DNA from 2 places in the Halomonas sp. GXIMD04776 genome. Region 1 is predicted to be linked to the other one. Evidence: predicted binding sites of a transcription regulator. Region 1 holds the regulator's gene; the other holds the start of a gene.
The links. Region 1 encodes LexA, which represses DNA repair genes until DNA is damaged. Its sites were predicted from a motif close to TACTGTNTANNTANACAGTA; they were not measured.
Positions count from the first base shown of each region.

Region 1 (3,419 bases):
GGTGCTGCGCTTGATTGGCGAATATGCTCTATTCCTGCCATTGTTGTTGCCTTCAGAGGCATTCGTCACCGGTACGATACTCAGTTTGTTACTGGTCTATCACCCTCACTGGGTCCTGACCTTTGACAGTCATCGTTACATCGATACGAAGTAAGGGTTACTGCTGTTCATCGAACAGAGTCAACTGCCTTGCGCTGTCGGCAGGCACCAGGCGCACCCCTACACCAAGCAAGCGTACCGGACGGCTACCGCGCTTCCAGGCCTCATCGAGCAGGGCGAGGAAACGCTCGGTCGATGCTTGACGGCCCAGGCCTTCCAGCGTGGTCATGGAGAAATCGTTGAAGCGTACCTTGACGAACAGGCCCTTGATCGGCGGGTTCCCATGCCGTTCGAGACGCTGGCCGAGACGCTCGATCAGCGCCGGCAGTTCGGCTCGGCACTCGGTGAGCCCGGCCAGGTCGCGATGGAAGGTGTTTTCGGCACTCACGGATTTACGCTCGCGCTCGACCCTGACCGGGCGGTCATCCTGACCTCGAGCCAGTTCATACAGTCGGGTGCCGAACTTGCCGAAACGCTCGAGCAGGGTCTCCAGCGGCCAATCGCGTAGATGGCTGCAGGTGGTAATCCCCATGTTACGTAGCTTCGTCGCCGTGGCAGGGCCGACGCCGTGAAGCTTGCCCACGGGCAGGGCTGCGACGAATGATTCGGTGTCGTCGGGAGTAATGACGTGGAGCCCATCGGGCTTGTCCCAGTCACTGGCGATCTTGGCCAGGAACTTGCTGGGCGCCACACCAATGGACAGCGTGATCCCTGTGCGTCTCAAGGCCTCATCCTTGAGCCAGCGAGCCATCCAGGTGGCACTGCCCTTGAATCGGGTGACCGCGCTGACATCCAGGAAGGCTTCGTCCAGGGAAAGGGGTTCGACCAGCGGGGTCAGTTCGTAAAAAATCGCCTGAATGCGTTCGGAAACTGCGCGATATCGAGGGAAGTCCGCCGGCATCAGCGTCAGTTCGGGGCACAGCCGCATTGCCTGGGACGTAGGCATGGCGGAGTGAATGCCAAAGGCCCGGGCCGGGTAATTGCAGGTCGCAATGACGCCACGTCGATCGGCGCTACCGCCAATTGCCAGAGGAATCTCGCGCAGGCTCGGATTGTCGCGCATCTCCACGGCGGCATAGAAACAGTCGCAGTCGGCATGCAGGATCTTGCGCACGCGGGCCTCTAACGATTAGCCGAGGGCTTGGCCATTGCCACCACGAATCACGCCGACGCCTATTCCCTCGATTTCGAGATGCTCGCGGCGCAGATCGATCTCGATAGGTGAGAAGTCGGCATTCTCCGGCAGCAACCAGACCCGATGGCCGTCGCGCTGAATGCGCTTGACGGTAACATCGTCTTCCATGCGGGCCACGACGATCTGGCCGTCACGCACCCGGGTGGTCCGGTGTACCGCCAAAAGATCGCCTTCGAGAATGCCGATATCGCGCATGGAGAGCCCGCGCACACGCAAGAGATAGTCGGCATGGGGGGTGAAATAATCTGCGGGCAGAGGACAGTAACGATCGATATGGGCGGCGGCCAGCATCGGACTACCCGCGGCGACTTCGCCGATGACAGGCAAGCCTTGGCCGGTCTCGGCAGGATGATCGTCGTTTTCCGGTTGGGCGAGACGAATGCCTCGGGATGTGCCGGGAATCATGCGGATCACGCCTTTCTTGCTCAGCGCTCGTAGATGTTCCTCTGCGGCGTTGGGCGAACGAAAGCCCAGCGCTCGAGCAATTTCGGCACGGGTCGGGGGGTAGCCCTGTTCCTGCATGGTCTTGACGATGAAGTCATAGACATTCTGTTGACGGGGGGTGAGGGGACGGGTCATGGAATCTCCGCGATTACCACTGGTGGTTTGTGCAAGTATACAGCATGGGATTGTATCCAGTAATACAGGCGTTGGAAATCGATCGTTAGCGGTGTAATAGCGTCGGTGGTCGTGATTGAGTAGTCTGAGGAGATTATGACGATGTTTAAAACAGGCGTTTATCAGTCCAAGAGATCCTGCATGAACCAGACCGATACCGTAACGCGTATTCTCGATACCGCTGAAGTGCTGTTTGCCGAGCGCGGATTTGCCGAGACTTCACTGCGCACCATCACCAGCAAGGCCAAGGTCAATCTGGCGGCGGTGAACTACCATTTCGGTTCCAAGAAGGCCTTGATTCAGGCGGTATTCGCGCGCTATCTCGATCCCTTCACCGAGCGCTTTCACAAGACACTGGACAGGCTTGAAATCGAATATGGCGCTCAGCCCATTCCGCTTGAGGTATTGCTCGAGAGCATGGCGCGCACGGTGCTGGAGGTGCCGGCAGAGCGCAATAGTCTGAAGGTGTTCATTCGTCTGCTGGGGTTGGCCTATACCCAGGCCCAGGGGCATCTGCGGCGCTATATTCAGCAGCATTACGGTAGTGTCTTTACGCGCTTTACCGAACTCGTACGTCGCGCCACCCCCGAATTACCGGACGCCGAGCGCTTCTGGCGGTTGCATTTCATGCTGGGCACGGTGATCTTTACTCTGTCGGGACTCGATGCGCTGCGCGACATCGCTGCCAAGGATTACGGTGAGCAGGTCAGCGTGCGCGATCTGATCCACCGCTTGGGGCCCGTGGTGGTGGCCGGCATGAATGCGCCATTGCCCCAGGCTGTTCATCCGGCGCCGGTGTGATCGGCACGGATGAAGTAGATTCGTAGCGACCAAAGCGTCTGTTGTGATGTCGGTCTTTGTTCTAGAATCAGCCCCCTTCATGCAGAGGAACTCGATCATGACCCAACCACTCGGTCCGGTGATGCTGGATCTTGAAGGCGTCGCACTGTCCCGTGAAGAGCGCAAATTGCTGTCACGACCGGAAGTTGGGGGCGTCATCCTGTTTGCACGCAATATTGTCGATGCTGAACAGGTCATCAAGTTGTGCGCGTCCATTCGCAAGCTGCGTCCCGAGATATTGCTGGGCATCGATCAAGAAGGTGGTCGTGTGCAGCGCTTACGCAGGGGCGTGACGCGTATGCCCTCCATGGCTCGCCTGGGGCAATGTTATCCCGACGAGCCCCAGCATTGCCTGCAACTGTGCCAGGATGCCGGCTGGCTACTGGGTATGGAGATGTCGGCCTGTGGTCTGGATATCTCCTTCGCGCCAGTGCTCGATGTCGATACCGGTCGCTCCAGCGTGATCGGTGATCGTAGTTTCTCGAGTGATCCCCAGGCCGTGACCGCCATGGCCGGTGCCTTCATCGATGGTCTGCACGAGGCCGGAATGGCGGCTATCGGCAAGCATTTTCCCGGCCATGGCGGTGTCGCCGCAGACTCTCATCTTGAATTACCCATCGACGATCGACCCTTGCAGACGCTACGCGCGCATGATCTGGTGCCCTTT
Region 1 is NZ_JBNCAN010000007.1:138,264-141,682, forward strand. It holds gene ACPF7Z_RS06705 (energy-coupling factor ABC transporter permease) at 1-154, shown strand, start outside; gene dinB (DNA polymerase IV) at 158-1,213, opposite strand; gene lexA (transcriptional repressor LexA) at 1,229-1,873, opposite strand; gene ACPF7Z_RS06720 (TetR/AcrR family transcriptional regulator) at 2,054-2,713, shown strand; gene nagZ (beta-N-acetylhexosaminidase) at 2,811-3,419, shown strand, end outside.

Region 2 (3,419 bases), on a different contig from region 1:
AACGCGATCAGGATCACCATACTGAATGTCCAGGCTCTCGCGAATTCGAGGCCAGGGCATCGGCTCTGCCTGACGCTGCAGGCGAGCCAGTTCATCGGCGAGATCCGCCGGCAATAGATCGTCCCACTGAGAGATGATCTGGGCCAACTTCATGGCGGGCCCCTTGAGTTCCGACAAGCCTTCGAATAGCGCTTCGCCCAGCGCGCGCCAATCGGTCTGACCACCAAGCCGACTCCGTAGCATGGCTCCGCCGGTTCTTGCACCAAGTCCCAGCAGTCGTCGAGATCTTCCACGCTCGCGCATAATGATACAAACCTTGTACGGCATTTATATCAGCGTACACCCGATCGGGTATAAAAGGTATGCTCAGATATTCGACATCAGCAGCGTGGCGATACCAAAATAGATCAGCACTCCGCAAGCGTCGATCATGGTCGTGACCAGGGGGCCGGAAGCAGTGGCCGGGTCCCAGCCCAGACGGTTGAGTACGAAAGGCAAGCATAAACCCAGCAGGCTGCCGGACAGCACGATAATGGTCATACTCATGGCCACCACCAGCATGAGCATTTCCCCTCCCCGCATGAAGCCGATCGGCGATACGGCCAGCGCCATGGTCAGCCCCAGACCAGCGGCAATCAACAGCTCGCGACCCAACAGCTTGCCCCAGTCCTTGAGGGCGATATCGCCAGTGGCCAGGCCCCGAACGGTCAGTGTCGACGCCTGGGCGCCAGCGTTACCACCGCTGTCGATCAGAAGCGGCAGAAAGAACACCAGCGCCACTTGGGCAGCGATGAGATCCTCGAAGTAGGCAATGCCGGCGCCGGAAAACAGGTTGCCAAACACCAGCAGTACCAGCCAGACGATACGCTTGCGGTACAGGCTCCATAAAGAAGTGCGGCCGACACCGTTTTCGAGCATGCCCACCGAGGCGCCCTTGTGAATATCCTCAGTGGCTTCTGCCTGAACCACGTCCAGCACATCGTCATGGGTCACGAGCCGACCATTCGTTCCTCTTCATCCACCACGGGCACCGCCAGTAGATCGTAGCGTGCCACCAGACGCGCCACCTCTTCTCGACGTGTATCGACCTGGGTGTGGATCACATCCTTGATCATCAAATCGTCGATATAGGCGCTGGGACGCGCGATCAATAGTTGCCGAAGCGACCAGGTTCCCGCGAGTTGGCCGCGATCGTCGAGAATATAGAGTTGATAAACGGTCTCCGCGTCCGGTGCGGTTTCGCACACACGCGTCAGCGCCTGGGAAACGGTCAGACCACTAGGGATGGCAACATAGTCGGAGGTCATCACCGCTCCAGCCGTACCTTCCTCATAGCTTGCCAGACGCCTTAGCTCTTCTCGCTTGCGGTGGGCCATACGCCGCAACAGTGCCTCACGACGATCTATCTCCAACAGGTTGTACAGGTCCGCTCGATCGTCCGCGCTCATTTCCTCGAGAATCTCGAGCAATGCCTGATCGGAAAGTTGATCGACCAAGGACTTTTGCAACCAGTTGGGCAAATGGCCGTATACATGAGAACGACGTATCAGAGGCAAATTCTCGAGCAGCACCAGGGCGCCGGCCATATCGTCCTGCTGGTCGACAAGCTCTTCCAGCAGCTCGGCGATATCTGCGGCACGCACCTCTCCCAAAAGCGCTGCAAGCTCCTCGGAATCCTGCTCCAACGCAGTGAGCACGATGGCCTTGTGATCCGGTTGGTTATCGCCTCTGGTCATGACATCTCTCAATTAGCGTGCAAATAATCATTGTAGCAATGAAAGCTTTTTCGAAGCGGAGATCTCATCGTATTCATTCGAGAAAACACGAACCTTCAAGGTTCGCTGCATCGACGTTGCTCTGGCCAGCTGCTTGCAATACTGGAAGAATATCCACTCTTCGCCTTTACTTGTTCACTCTTCCCAGGATGTTAGGCATGCGCGTGATCATCGCCGAAAAACCCAGCCTGGCCCGGGCCATCGCCGATGCGCTGCCCGGCCCAGTGAAACGCAGCGACGGGGCCATCCAGGTTGGCGATACCATCGTCAGCTGGTGTCTGGGGCACTTGCTGGAGCAGGCCGCCCCAGATGCCTACGACCCTCGCTACAAGCAGTGGCGGCTCGATCACCTGCCCATCGTGCCTGACAGTTGGAAACTTATACCTCGAAGTAAAGCGCGGGGCCAACTCAAGGTATTACGGGGGCTGTTCAAGCAAGCCGACGAAATCCTGCATGCCGGCGACCCGGATCGAGAAGGCCAGCTGCTGGTACAGGAGGTCATCGAATACCTCGGCTGGAAAGGTCCGGTCGGCCGATTGCTGATCAATGACCTCAACCCGCCGGCGGTCAAGCAGGCCCTTGCCCGACTCGAGGACAATCGCGTTTATCAGCCGCTTTATCGTGCTGCGGAGGCGCGCTCCCGGGCCGACTGGCTGTACGGCATCAATCTATCCCGAGCCTGGACGCTGACCGGACGGCAGGCGGGTCACGATGGCGTGCTCTCGGTAGGCCGGGTGCAGACCCCGGTGCTGGGACTGGTGGTGCGTCGGGATCAGGAAATCGCCCGTTTCGTGCCGCGTCCCTTTCATGTGCTGTGGGCGGATTTCAAGGTCGAGCAGGGTACCGTTCGTGGCTGGTGGCAACCCGACGAGCGGCACCCCCTGGATGATCAAGGCCGGCTACTTCAGCGCGGCCCAGCAGACACTCTGGCCGCGCGGCTACCGGGCGCCGAGGGCGTGCTCTCGAAACTGGACACCCGCACCAAGCGCCAGGCTCCGCCACTGCCCTATTCGCTATCGGCCTTGCAGGTCGATGCGGCCCGACGCTACAAGCTCTCGGCCAAGGCAGTACTCGATACTTGTCAATCGCTTTACGAACGCCACCGCCTGATCACCTATCCTCGCTCCGACTGTCGCTATCTGCCTGAAGCCCACCTGTCGGAGGCAAGCAAGACGCTGCGGGGCGCCTGCACCGATGATCCCACCTTGTCGAGCTGGCTCGCCGGGGCGGATTTCACACTGCGCTCCAAGGCCTGGAACGACAAGCAGGTTGGCGCTCACCACGCGCTTGCACCCACCGGTCTGCGCCCGGACTTCACGCGTCTCTCCGCCAGTGAAGCAAACGTTTTCCGACTCATCGCTCGTAACGTGCTGGCGCAGTTCTATCCCGCCCTGCAGACCCGTGAAATCAAGGCAGAATTCAGCGTGCTGGACGAACGGTTCCGCGCCCAGGGTCAGGAGATTCTCGTGCCCGGCTGGAAGCCGCTCTTCACCACCCGGGATGAGGTACCACCTTTGCCATCGATGCGGGAAGGTGAGCCCGCCAGGGTGATCGATCAGGCGGTGGAAGACCGGGAGACCCGTCCGCCGGAACCCTTCACCGATGCCAGCCTGATCAAGGCAATGATGAATATCGCCCGTTACG
Region 2 is NZ_JBNCAN010000008.1:64,048-67,466, forward strand. It holds gene ACPF7Z_RS07110 (ABC1 kinase family protein) at 1-303, opposite strand, end outside; partial or broken gene mgtE (magnesium transporter) at 367-1,736, opposite strand; gene ACPF7Z_RS07120 (DNA topoisomerase III) at 1,934-3,419, shown strand, end outside.
Region 2: the regulator LexA is predicted to act here: its motif matches at 1,876-1,895, upstream of ACPF7Z_RS07120 (DNA topoisomerase III).